Linked DNA regions of Hydrogenophaga sp. SL48. The protein of the gene in region 1 interacts with the protein of each later gene in a pairwise test. Links are inferred from orthologs where the notes say so. Each region holds a gene or a part of one and is shown in the gene's direction. Other genes may lie near its edges.

The links. Proteins that work in one complex are often made in the same cells at the same time.
Region 2: the proteins of pheT (region 1) and secD interact in binary tests that used the Escherichia coli proteins (3 or more experiments, as listed by UniProt). The link is inferred for Hydrogenophaga sp. SL48 from one-to-one orthologs.

The regions. Positions count from the first base shown.
Region 1 is NZ_CP063400.1:1,322,547-1,329,572, forward strand. What follows is about bases 1-3,088. They hold pheT (phenylalanine--tRNA ligase subunit beta), read left to right. Parts: upstream 1-375; coding sequence 376-2,802; downstream 2,803-3,088. Other genes in these bases: pheS (phenylalanine--tRNA ligase subunit alpha), read left to right, coding at 1-357; IM738_RS06350 (integration host factor subunit alpha), read left to right, coding at 2,841-3,088. In the rest of the region: more of IM738_RS06350, read left to right, coding at 3,089-3,167; IM738_RS06355 (MerR family transcriptional regulator), read left to right, coding at 3,368-3,820; IM738_RS06365 (Bug family tripartite tricarboxylate transporter substrate binding protein), read right to left, coding at 4,138-5,112; IM738_RS06370 (NAD-dependent succinate-semialdehyde dehydrogenase), read right to left, coding at 5,148-6,617; IM738_RS06375 (dihydrodipicolinate synthase family protein), read right to left, coding at 6,630-7,026.
Region 2 is NZ_CP063400.1:4,237,125-4,242,575, reverse strand. Bases 2,588-5,451 are described here. They hold secD (protein translocase subunit SecD), read left to right. Parts: upstream 2,588-3,011; coding sequence 3,012-4,892; downstream 4,893-5,451. Other genes in these bases: secF (protein translocase subunit SecF), read left to right, coding at 4,910-5,451; yajC (preprotein translocase subunit YajC), read left to right, coding at 2,588-2,888. Also shown: IM738_RS20070 (indolepyruvate ferredoxin oxidoreductase family protein), read left to right, coding at 1-2,426; more of yajC, read left to right, coding at 2,568-2,587. UniProt on the Escherichia coli protein: Part of the Sec protein translocase complex. Interacts with the SecYEG preprotein conducting channel. SecDF uses the proton motive force (PMF) to complete protein translocation after the ATP-dependent function of SecA.

The DNA.
Region 1 (7,026 bases):
GGCGAGAACGTGAGTTTCAAGGACCTCAAGGTCGTCTTCACCGACTTCTGCCGCACCTTCTTTGAAAGCGACGATCTGGTGCTGCGTTTCCGTCCGAGCTTCTTCCCGTTCACCGAGCCCAGCGCCGAGATCGACATCCAGTTCCAGAGCGGTCCGCTGGCCGGCCGCTGGCTGGAGGTGGCCGGCTCCGGCGAGGTGCATCCGAACGTGGTGCGCAACATGGGGCTGGATCCTGAACGTTACATCGGCTTCGCCTTCGGCATGGGCCCGGACCGCCTGACCATGCTGCGCTACGGCGTGAACGACCTGCGCCTCTTTTTCGATGGCGATATCCGCTTCCTCTCGCAGTTCCGCTGACCTCTTCGGTACGACACGATGCAATTTCCCGAATCCTGGCTGCGTGCCTTCTGCAATCCTTCCCTGACCAGTCAGCAACTCGCCGACACCCTGACCATGGCCGGTTTGGAGGTCGAAGAACTGCGCCCGTTTGCGCCTGCTTTCACGGGCGTGGTGGTGGGCCAGATCCTGAGCGCTGATCAACACCCCAATGCCGACCGCCTGCGTGTGTGCCAGGTGGACGTGGGGCAAGGTGCTCCGCTGAACATCGTCTGTGGTGCGCCAAACGCCCGCGCCGGCATCAAAATTCCGTGCGCCACCGTGGGTGCCTTGCTGCCACCGGGTGAAGACGGCAAAGCCTTCGAGATCAAGCTCGGCAAACTGCGCGGCGTCGAAAGCCAGGGCATGCTGTGCTCGGCCAAAGAACTGCAGATCTCCGAAGAGAGCAATGGCCTGCTGGAGCTGGGTGACGACGCCGTGATCGGTCGCGACATCCGCGAGCAACTGGCTCTGGACGACATGCTGTTCACGCTCAAACTCACACCCAACCTGGCGCACTGCCTGAGCGTGTACGGTATCGCGCGCGAGGTGTCGGCATTGACCGACACGCCGCTGCTGCAGCCCGAGTTCCCCAAAGTCCCCGTGCAGGTGCAGGACCGCCTGCCGGTGAGCGTGCAGGCACCCGATCTGTGCGGCCGTTTCAGTGGACGCGTGGTGCGCGGCGTGAACACGAAGGCGCAGACGCCCGCCTGGATGATCGAGCGCCTCGCGCGCTGCGGTCAGCGAAGCATTTCGCCGCTGGTGGACATCTCCAACTACGTGATGTTCGAGCTGGGCCGCCCCTCGCACATCTTCGACCTCGACAAGATCCACGGTGGCTTGCAGGTGCGCTGGGGTCGCGAGGGCGAACAGCTCAAACTGCTCAATGGCAACACCGTCACGGTCGATGGCGGTGTGGGCGTGATCGCGGACGACAAGGAAGTCGAGTCGCTTGCCGGCATCATGGGCGGCGATGCCACAGCCGTCTCGGACGACACGCAGAACATCTTCATCGAAGCTGCTTTCTGGTGGCCCAAGGCCATCGCTGGCCGTTCGCGTCGCTACAACTTCAGCACCGATGCCGGTCACCGCTTCGAACGCGGTGTGGATCCGTCCACGACCGTCGAACACGTGGAGCGCATCACGCAGCTGGTGCTGGACATTTGTGGTGGTCAGGCAGGTCCGTTGGACGATCAGACACTGGCGCTGCCCGAAGGCAAGCCGGTCACCCTGCGCGTCGCGCGTGCGGCCAAGGTCATCGGCATGCCGGTCACGCAAGCGCAGTGTGCGGGAGCTTTGCGCCGCCTGGGCCTGGACGTGACCGAAGGCGAGGGTACTGTGACCGTGGCTCCGCCTGCCTTCCGTTTCGATCTGCAGATCGAGGAAGACCTGATTGAAGAGGTGGCGCGCGTCATCGGCTACGAGCAATTGCCGACCCATCCGCCGCTGGCACCGATCACTGCCAAGCTGCGCGCCGAGTCCAGGCGAGGCCCGTTTGCTGTGCGCCGTCAGCTGGCGCAACTGGGATACCAGGAAACCATCAACTTCAGCTTCGTGGAAGAGCGCTGGGAGCGCGAACTGGCAGGCAATGCCGACCCGATCAGATTGTTGAACCCGATCGCCAGCCAGATGAGCGTGATGCGCTCCTCGCTGCTCGGCAGTCTGATCGCGGTACTCAAGTTCAACCTGGACCGCAAGGCTCAGCGCGTGCGCCTGTTCGAGCTGGGCCGCGTGTTCCGCAAGGACGCCTCGGTGCCAGACAGCGACACCAGCGTGGCCGGATTTGATCAGCCCATGCGCGTTGCCGGTCTGGCCTACGGGAGTGTGGACAGCCTTCAGTGGGGCAGCGCTGAACGTGGTGCCGATTTCTTCGACGTGAAAGGTGATGTGCAAGCGCTGCTGGCGCCGCTGCAACCGGGTTTCAAGCCCGCTGAGCATCCCGCGATGCACCCCGGTCGCTGTGCCAGCGTCTGGCTGGGCGAACGTTGTGTCGGTCATGTGGGTGAACTGCATCCGAAATGGCGCCAAGCCTACGACCTCACGCAAGCGCCGGTGATGTTCGAACTGGCGCTCGACGCCGTGCTCCAGCGCGATGTGCCGGTGTTCCAGACCGTGAGTCGCCACCAGCCGGTGGAGCGCGACCTTGCCATTGTGGTCAAGGAGTCGGTGACGCATGCCGCCGTGGTGGACGCGATCCGCTCTGGCGGAGGCCTCTTGCTGCGCGACGTGGTGCTGTTCGACGTGTACCGACCCAAGCGCTTGGCCGATGGCTCCTTGTCGGGCGGTTTGACTGCGGACGAGAAGAGTCTGGCGGTGCGACTGACGCTCAACCGTGACGACGCTACACTGACCGAAGAAGAAATCGAGTCAGTGGTCAAAGACGCGCTCGATGCGCTGTCCCGCCGTGTGCACGCCCGGTTGCGTTGAGTTGGCATTGAGTCTCAGAACAAACGAGGAGAACCTTCATGGAACTTGCCGTCGAAAGCTTGGAAACTCCAGCGCTGACCAAGGCCCAACTGGCTGAGTTGCTGTTTGACCAGATCGGTCTGAACAAACGCGAATCGAAAGACATGATTGACGCGTTCTTTGATCTCATCACCGACAGCTTGGTGGAAGGCACCGACGTGAAGATTTCGGGTTTTGGCAACTTCCAGATCCGCACAAAGGCCCCCCGACCGGGTCGCAATCCCCGCACGGGAGAACCCGTAGCGATTGAAGCCCGTCGAGTGGTCACCTTCCACGCCAGCCCCAAGCTCAAGGAACAGGTTCAGACGGCCGTGATCGGAAGTTGACGGCAATCCCCTTCAAGCACAAATAAGAAAAACGGTGACTTTTGTCACCGTTTTTTTTGGAAGAGCTCGTGACCCAAGTGAGATGAAATCTTACTTCTTGTCACAATCGCAACAGTGCTCGCAGAAATTTGTCCCGTGTTGCGCGGACCAGTCATTGTTAGAGTAAATTTCAAGGTTCGGTTTGTACCGCTTTGATTTTCATGGAAAAAACCCTCCCACCCATACCGGCCAAGCGCTACTTCACCATCGGTGAAGTGGGCGAACTGTGTGGCGTCAAACCGCATGTGCTGCGGTACTGGGAGCAAGAATTTACCCAGTTGCGGCCGATGAAGCGCCGGGGTAACCGCCGCTACTACCAGCACCATGAAGTACTCATGATCCGGCGCATCCGCGAACTGCTGTACGACCAGGGTTTCACCATCAGCGGTGCACGCAACAAGCTGCAAGAGCTGGTGCAATCCGAACGTGACCGGCGGCGGACTGACGACGAGGACACGGTCGATGTGGTTGACTTTGGTATGGCCGTTGGTACAGGTGATGAAATCGTTGACGCGCCGATTGCCGAAGTTCCCTTTGCCATTCCCGTGTCGGCGTTGATCGGCATGCGGCGCGAACTTATGGAAATTCGCGAGCTTCTGAGTCTTCAAGTCTGAATTGCTCCAATTACTGGCTATAATGTGAGGCTTGTCGGCGTGTAGCGCAGCCTGGTAGCGCACTTGCATGGGGTGCAAGGGGTCGCGAGTTCGAATCCCGCCACGCCGACCAAAAACGCAATAAGCCCGGAGTCTCACGACTCCGGGCTTTTTTGTTTTTTCCTCTGCGTTCGAGCGACAAACTCCCAGAAATCACGGTCCCACAGCACCTGGCCTCTGACCAGTCGTCCGCGATGGAGCCTCAACGCTCCGTGAAACAACGACCGCAACGCGCGAAGACTCCAGTGCCATCTCCTGCATGCAGGCGCACCAAGCAGCTATGGCTTGAACGTCAGTTTGGCCTCGGTGGCGATGCGGCGGTACACCGTCATGTCTTGCTGCACCGAGGTGGCCAGGGCTGCAGGGGGGCCGCCTGCTGCGGTGATGCCCAGGTCCTCCAGTTGTTTCACCAGCGTGGGATCTGCCAGCGCGGCGTTCACCGCCTTGTTGAGCTTTTCTAACAGCGGGGCGGGGGTTCCGGGCGGTGCGAACAGACCCAGCCAGGAGCTCAGGACGTACTCTTTCAGGCCGCTCTCTGCCGCCGTGGGGACGCCGGGCAGGCGCGGGTCGCGGTGCTTGCCCGTGACCGCGATGATCTTCACCTTGCCCGCGTCGGCGTACGACTTGGCGGTCGCGTCGAAGGTCAGGTCCAGCACCCCACCGGCGACATCGATGATGGCGGCCGAAGTGGACTTGTACGGCACATGGACCATCTCCGTGCCGGTGAGCCGCTGGAAGAACTCACCGGCAAAGTGGGCCCCGCTGCCCATGCCCGCGCTGCCGTAGCTCAGCTGGCCGGGGTTTTTCCTGGCGTGGGCGATGAACTCGCCGAGTGTGTTGACGGGCAACCGGGCGCTCACCACGACGGGCAGACCGTACGTGCCCACCAGGGCCACGGGCATCAGTGCTTTCACCGGGTCGTACTTCACCGTCGAGTCCGTGATGGGCAGGATGGTGTAGCTGGGATTGGTGAAGAGCAGGGTCATGCCGTCCGGGTCGGCGCGCATGACGGTCTCGGAGCCGATGCGCGAACCCGCACCCGGCCGGTTCTCGATGACCATGGTCAACGCCAGCGACTTCGACACGCGGTCCAGGACGCCCCGCGCCACCTGGTCGGTGATGCCGCCCGCCACGAAGGGCACGACCACCTTGATCACGTTGGCGCCGGATTGCGCCAACGCCGCAGTCGTCGGGCCGAGCACAGCCGCACCGACGAGTGCTTTCAGCAGGCGACGTTTGGATGGATGGAACATGGAAGTCTCCTTGTTGTGATTCGAAAACAGGACGATCAGTCGTTGTCGATGCCGTCCCAGCACAGGTACTTGATTTCGATGAACTCCTCGATGCCGTACTGGGAGCCTTCGCGCCCCAGGCCGCTCTGCTTGACGCCGCCGAAGGGCGCGACCTCGGTCGAGATCAGGCCGGTGTTGATGCCCACCATGCCGCACTCCAGGGCCTCGGCCGTGCGCCAGATGCGGGACGCGTCCCGGCTGAACAGGTAGGACGCCAGGCCGAACTCGGTGTCGTTGGCCAGGGCGATCGCTTCGTCGTCGGTCGTGAAGCGGATCAGGGGCATCACCGGGCCGAAGGTCTCCTCAATGGCGACGGCCATGTGGGGCGCCACGTCGGCGAGCACCGTGGGCTCGTAGAAACCGCCCCCCAGGGCGTGGCGCTGTCCGCCGGTGAGCACACGCGCGCCCGCCGCGACGGCGTTGGCCACATGCGCCTCGACTTTGCGGACGGCGGCGGCGTCGATCATCGGACCGATCTGCACGCCGTCGTCCAGCCCGTTGCCAACCTTCAGGCCCGCCACGCGCTCGGCGAGGCGCCGGGCCAGCGCGTCGTGGATGCCGTCTTGCACCAGCACGCGGTTGGCCGCGATGCAGGACTGGCCTGTGTTGCGGAACTTGGCCACCAGGATGCCTTCGACGGCCCGTTCGAGGTCCGCGTCGTCGAACACGATGCAGGGCGCGTTGCCGCCCAGCTCCATCGAGCACTTTTTGATCGTCGAAGCCGACTGCTGCAACAGCACACGACCGACTTCTGTGGACCCTGTGAAGGTGATTTTGCGAACCAGGGGATGCGAGGTCAGCACGCCGCCGATGGCGCGCGTGTCGGCGCCAGTGAGCACGCTGAACACGCCGGCAGGCACACCCGCGCGCAATGCCAGCTCACCCAGGGCCAGCGCCGTCAGTGGCGTCTGGCTGGCGGGCTTGACCACCATGGTGCAGCCGGCCGCCAGCGCCGGGCCGGCCTTGCGGGCGATCATCGCGGCCGGGAAGTTCCAGGGCGTGATCGCCGCGCAGACGCCGATGGGCTGCTTGAGCGTGACGATGCGCTGCGTGTCCTTGGGCGCCGGGATGACCTCACCACGCACGCGCTTGGCTTCCTCGGCGAACCACTGCACGAAGCCGGTGGCATAGTCGATCTCGCCGCGGGCCTCGGCCAGGGGCTTGCCTTCCTCCAGCGTGATCAGCGTGGCCAGGTCGTCCTTGCTGTCCACGATGAGCTGCCACCAGCGGTACAGGATTTGCGAACGGTGCCTGGCCGTCGTCTTGCGCCAGCTGCGGAAGGCTTTGTCCGCGGCTTCCACGGCGCGCGTGGTCTCGTCGTCCTTGCAACGCGGAAGGCGGGCCAGCAGTTCCCCGTTGGCCGGATTGAAGAGATCCGAGGCGCCGTGCGGCGTGTCGGTGATCCACTGGCCGTCGATCAGCGCGGCTTCGCGCCAGAGGCCCGGGTCTTTGAGCAGGGTCTTCATTCGGGTACTTGCTCAGCAAGGGAAACGGCCAACCATGAACTGGCTGTCGGGGTCGTCGGTCACGGGCAGGCCGGACGCCACCAGGCCCTGGCGCAGTGGCTTCATGAAGCGGTCGGGAATGCGCATGGCCGGCGCACGCAGGGGGCCGCCGTTGAAGCCGGCCAGCCAGTCCTGGTACTTCCACATGGTGCGGTTCAGCACACCGGTGCCGCCGGCGTACGACTGGGCGGCCGCGCCGTTGGCGCTGCGCGCGGGGTTGACCTTCCAGTACAGCGCCATGGCGGCCTCCCATTCGCCCTGGCGGGCGAGTTCGAAGGCACGGGGGTAGTAGTCGCTCATCCACTGCGTGTTGCTGGTGCCCGAGAACTGCAGCTTCATCAGGCTCATCAGGGGAATGGCGTCGCCCTCG
Region 2 (5,451 bases), 2.9 Mb from region 1 along the record:
CCGGCGGCGAGTGGTCCATGCCCAACCCGAGCGCCCATACCCTGCTGCGCGCCAACGCCGACCTGACGCCGAGCATCATCGCCCGCGCCGTCGCCAAGCGCCTGCGCAAGATGGGCCTGCCCGAGGACGTGCAGGCGCGCATCGACGCGCAGCTCGCCATCCTCACGGCGCAGGAGCAGTCCATGCAGACCCTGCTGACCAAGGGCGTGGAAGGCGCCGAGCGCCAGCCTTGGTTCTGCTCGGGCTGCCCGCACAATACCAGCACCAAGGTGCCCGAGGGCTCGCGTGCCATGGCCGGCATCGGCTGCCACTTCATGACCATCTGGATGGACCGCGCCACCGTGGGCTTCACCCAGATGGGCGGCGAGGGTGTGCCCTGGGTCGGTCAGCAACCGTTCGTGAATGACCAGCACATGTTCGCCAACCTGGGCGACGGCACCTACTTCCACAGCGGCATCCTGGCGGTGCGCCAGAGCATCGCCGCCGGCGTGAACATCACCTACAAGATTCTGTACAACGACGCCGTGGCCATGACGGGCGGCCAGCAGGTCGGTGAGCGGCCCGAGGGCCATTCGGTCGTGCAGATCGCGCAGAGCATGCGCGCCGAGGGCGCGGTGAAGATCACCATCGTGACCGACGAGCCCGAGAAGTACGCCAGCGTGGGTGGGCTGCCGAGTGGCATCGCCATCCAGCACCGCGACACGCTGGACGCGGTGCAGCGCGAGTTCCGCGAGATCAAGGGCACCACGGTCATCATCTACGACCAGACCTGCGCCACCGAAAAGCGCCGCCGCCGCAAGCGCGGCACGATGGTCGAGCCGACTGAGCGCGTGGTGATCAACGAGCTGGTGTGTGAAGGTTGTGGTGACTGCAGCGTGCAGAGCAACTGCCTGAGCGTGGAGCCGCTGGAGACCGAGTTCGGCCGCAAGCGCACCATCAACCAGAGCAGCTGCAACAAGGACTTCTCCTGCGTCAAAGGCTTCTGCCCGAGCTTCGTCACGGTGGACGGCGGCCAGCTGCGCAAAAAGGACAAGGGCGGCGCCAAGGCCGAATGGACCGGCGGCGCGTTGCCCGAGCCGACGCTGCCCACGCTGGCCCACGAGGCCTGGGGCATCATCGTCGCGGGCGTCGGCGGCACCGGCGTCATCACCATCGGCCAGCTGCTGGGCATGGCGGCGCACATCGAAGGCAAGGGCATCGTCACGCAGGACGCGGCGGGCCTGGCGCAGAAGGGCGGCGCCACCTGGAGCCACGTGCTGATCGGCTCGCACCAGGATGTCATACGCACCACCCGCGTGTCGGCCGCGTCGGCCGACCTGATCATCGGTTGTGACCCGATCGTGGCGGCGCACAAGGAAAGCTGGCAGCGCCTGCGCGCCGGCCGCAGCCACGTGGCGCTCAACGCCAGCGCCACGCCCACGGCCGCCTTCGTGAAGAACCCCGACTGGCAGAACCCCGCGCAGGCCTGCGTGGACGCGCTGACCGCCAGCCTGGGTGTCAACGCGGTGGGCACCTTCGATGCCGAGGCCGCCTCGTCGAAGCTGATGGGCGATTCGATCTACACCAACCCCATGATGCTGGGCTACGCCTGGCAGCGCGGTTGGGTGCCGCTGGGTCTGACGGCGCTGATGCGCGCGATCGAGCTGAACGCGGTGCAGGTCGACAAAAACAAGCAGGCCTTCGAGTGGGGCCGCCGCGCCGCGCACGACCCCAAGGCCATGGCCGCTGTGGTCAGCCCGCTGGGCCAGCAGGTGATCCAGTTCAAGAAGCGCGAGACGGTGGACAGCCTGGTGGCGCGCCGCGTCGAGTTCCTGACGGCTTACCAGAACGCCGCATACGCTGGCGAGTACGAGGTGCTGGTGCGCCGTGTGCAGGACGCCGAGGCGAAGCTCGGCAAGACCACGCTGACCGAAGCCGTGGCGCGGAACCTGTTCAAGCTCATGGCCTACAAGGACGAGTACGAGGTGGCCCGCCTGCACAGCGACCCGGCCTTCCACGCGAAGCTGGCCGCGCAGTTCGAAGGCGACTTCAAGCTGCACGTGCACCTGGCGCCACCGCTGATCGCGAAGAAAAACGCCAAGGGCGAGCTGGTCAAGCAGCGCTTCGGCCCGCTGATGTTCACCGGCTTCAGGCTGCTGGCGAAGCTCAAGGGATTGCGCGGCACGGCGCTGGACGTGTTCGGCCGCACCGAGGAGCGCCGCACCGAGCGGGCCCTGATCGGCGAGTACCGCGCGAGCGTCGAGGAGCTGCTGAAAGGCCTGAACGCCGGCAACCACGCGCTGGCCCTGGAGATCGCCCGCCTCCCTGAGCAGATCAAGGGATTCGGCCATGTGAAAGAGCGCCACCTGGCGGCCGCGCGCGGTCGCTGGAGCGGGTTGCTGGCGCAGTGGCGCGCGGGGCCGACGGACGTGGCGCGCGCCGCCTGATCCGGAGCCAGCAGAGGCCTTGGCCCCGCCCGCCATGGGGGAGAGGGGGCGTCATACAATGGGCGGTTGCGCCGCAAGGCCCGGCCGGGTTCGCCCGCCGGGCCCTGCCTTGACCCTTTTTGACCCTGTTGGAGACGCCCTGTGTTCATTTCTTCCGCCTACGCCCAAGCCGCCACCGGTGGCAGCACCCAGGACACCCTGATGAGCATGCTGCCGCTGGTGCTCATGTTCGTGGTGCTCTATTTCGTGATGATCCGCCCCCAGATGAAGCGCCAGAAGGAGCACAAGGCCATGATCGAGGCCCTGGCCAAGGGCGACGAGGTCGTGACCGCCGGCGGCTTCCTGGCCAAGGTGTCCAAGGTGGGTGAGACCTATGTCGGTGTGGAACTGGCCGACGGCATGGAAGTCCAGATGCAGCGCACGGCCGTGGTTCAGGTGCTGCCCAAGGGAACCATCAAGTAACACCCCCGCACGGGCCCGAGTGGGCCCGTTCCCCCCTCAAGGGGGCAATGCGAGCGGCCCGGCGGAGCCGGTTCCGCCGCATTTCCGGACAGCTCCACCTCACGCCATTTTGGTTGCCCTCCCATGAACCGTTATCCGCTCTGGAAGTACCTGGTCATCGCTTTTGCGCTGGTGATCGGGGTGCTGTACGCCCTGCCCAACCTGTTTGGCGAGTCGCCAGCGGTGCAGGTGTCGGCGGCCCGTTCGTCGGTGAAGGTCGACCTGACCACGGTCACACGGGTGGAGCAGGCGCTGGCGGCGCAGAGCATCCAGCCGTCGTTGATCCAGCTCGAAGGCAATTCGGTGCGCGCCCGTTTTGAGAACACCGACGTGCAGATCAAGGCGCGCGACACGATCGAGCGCACGCTCAACGCCGATCCTGCCAATCCTGGCTTCGTGGTGGCGCTGAACCTCGTGCCGCGCACGCCTGCCTGGATGGCCAGCCTGGGCGCTTCGCCCATGTACCTCGGTCTGGACCTGCGCGGAGGTGTGCACTTCATGCTCCAGGTGGACATGCCCGCTGCGCTGCAGCGCAAGGCCGACGTGCTGGCCGGCGATCTGCGCGCGGCCCTGCGTGAGAAAAATGTGCGCCACGGCGGTATCCAGCGCAACGGCCAGACCATCGAGCTGCGCGCACGCGATGCCGCGACGGCGCAGGCGGTGCAGGCCGTGATCCAGGACCAGTTCCCCGACCTGCAGGTGGTGCAGGCGGCCGATGGCGCCGAGTTCCGCCTGTCGGCCACGATCAAGCCGGCCGCCGCGATCACGGTGCAGGACCAGGCGCTCAAGCAGAACATCACCACGCTGCACAACCGCATCAACGAACTGGCGGTGTCCGAGCCCGTGATCCAGCAGCAGGGCACCGACCGCATCGTGGTGCAGCTCCCCGGCGTGCAGGACACGGCCAAGGCCAAGGACATCCTGGGCCGCACCGCCACGCTGGAAGTGCGGCTGGTGGACGAGAGCTCCGAGGGCCAGGCCGCCGAGGGTGGCGCGGGCGCGGTGCCCTTCGGTTCCGAAAAATACCTGGAGCGCGACGGCCGCGCCGTCATCGTCAAGCGCGAAGTGCTGCTCACGGGCGAGAACCTGACCGACGCCCAGGCGGGCTTCGACGACCAGCAACAACCCGCCGTGCACCTGACGCTGGACAGCAAGGGCGCCCGCGTGTTCCGCGACGTGACCCGCGAGAACGTCGGCAAGCGCATGGCCATCATCCTGTTCGAAAAGGGCAAGGGCGAGGTTGTGACGGCACCGGTGATTCGCGGCGAAATCGGGGGCGGCCGGGTGCAGATTTCGGGCAGCATGAACACGGTGGAAGCCAGCGATACGGCCCTGCTGTTGCGCGCTGGTTCGCTGGCCGCCCCGATGGAGATCATTGAAGAACGCACCATCGGTCCCAGCCTGGGCAAGGAAAACATCGAGCGCGGCTTCAACAGCGTGATCTGGGGTTTCCTGGCGGTCGCCACCTTCATGTGCGCCTACTACATGCTGTTTGGCGTGTTCTCCAGCCTCGCACTGGGCTTCAACCTCGTGCTGCTGGTGGCGATCCTGTCCATGCTGCAGGCCACGCTGACCTTGCCCGGCATGGCGGCCATGGCGTTGGCGCTGGGCATGGCCATCGACGCCAACGTGCTGATCAACGAGCGCGTGCGCGAAGAACTGCGCAACGGTTCCTCGCCACAGACCGCGATCAACGTGGGTTACGACCACGCATGGGGCACCATCCTGGACTCCAACATCACCTCGCTGATCGCGGGCGTGGCGCTGCTGGCGTTCGGCTCCGGCCCGGTGCGCGGCTTTGCGGTGGTGCACTGCATCGGCATCCTGACCAGCATGTTTTCGGCCGTGGTGTTCTCGCGCGGCCTGGTCAATCTCTGGTACGGCCGCCAGAAGAAACTCAAGAGCGTGTCCATCGGCACGGTGTGGCGCCCCGACGGCGACAACGCAGTGGCCAAGGCCGATTGACCCCAGGAGCTTGAAGCATGGAACTTTTCCGCATCCGCAAAGACATCCCGTTCATGAAGCACGCCATCGTGCTGAACGCGATCTCGGCCATCACTTTTTTCCTGGCGGTGTTCTTTCTGGTCACCCGTGGCCTGCACCTGTCGGTGGAGTTCACGGGCGGCACCGTGATGGAGGTGGCCTACGAACAGCCGGCCGATCTGGAGTCGGTGCGCAAGGTGATCGAGGGGCTGGGCTATGTCGATGTGCCGGTGCAGAACTTCGGCACCTCGCAGGATGTGCTGCTGCGCCTGCCCGCCAGGGCCGGCCAGAGTTCGGGTCAGCAGAGTGAAGCGGTGCTGACCGCGCTCAAGGCCCAGAACCCCGCGGTGCAGCTGCGCCGCACCGAGTTCGTCGGGCCTCAGGTGGGGCAGGAGCTGGTGGAGAACGGGCTCAAGGCGCTCGGGTTCGTGATCCTGGGCATCATGATCTACCTGGCGATCAGGTTCGAGTGGAAGTACGCGGTGTCCGCCATCATCGCCAACCTGCACGATGTGGTCATCATCCTGGGCTTCTTTGCGTT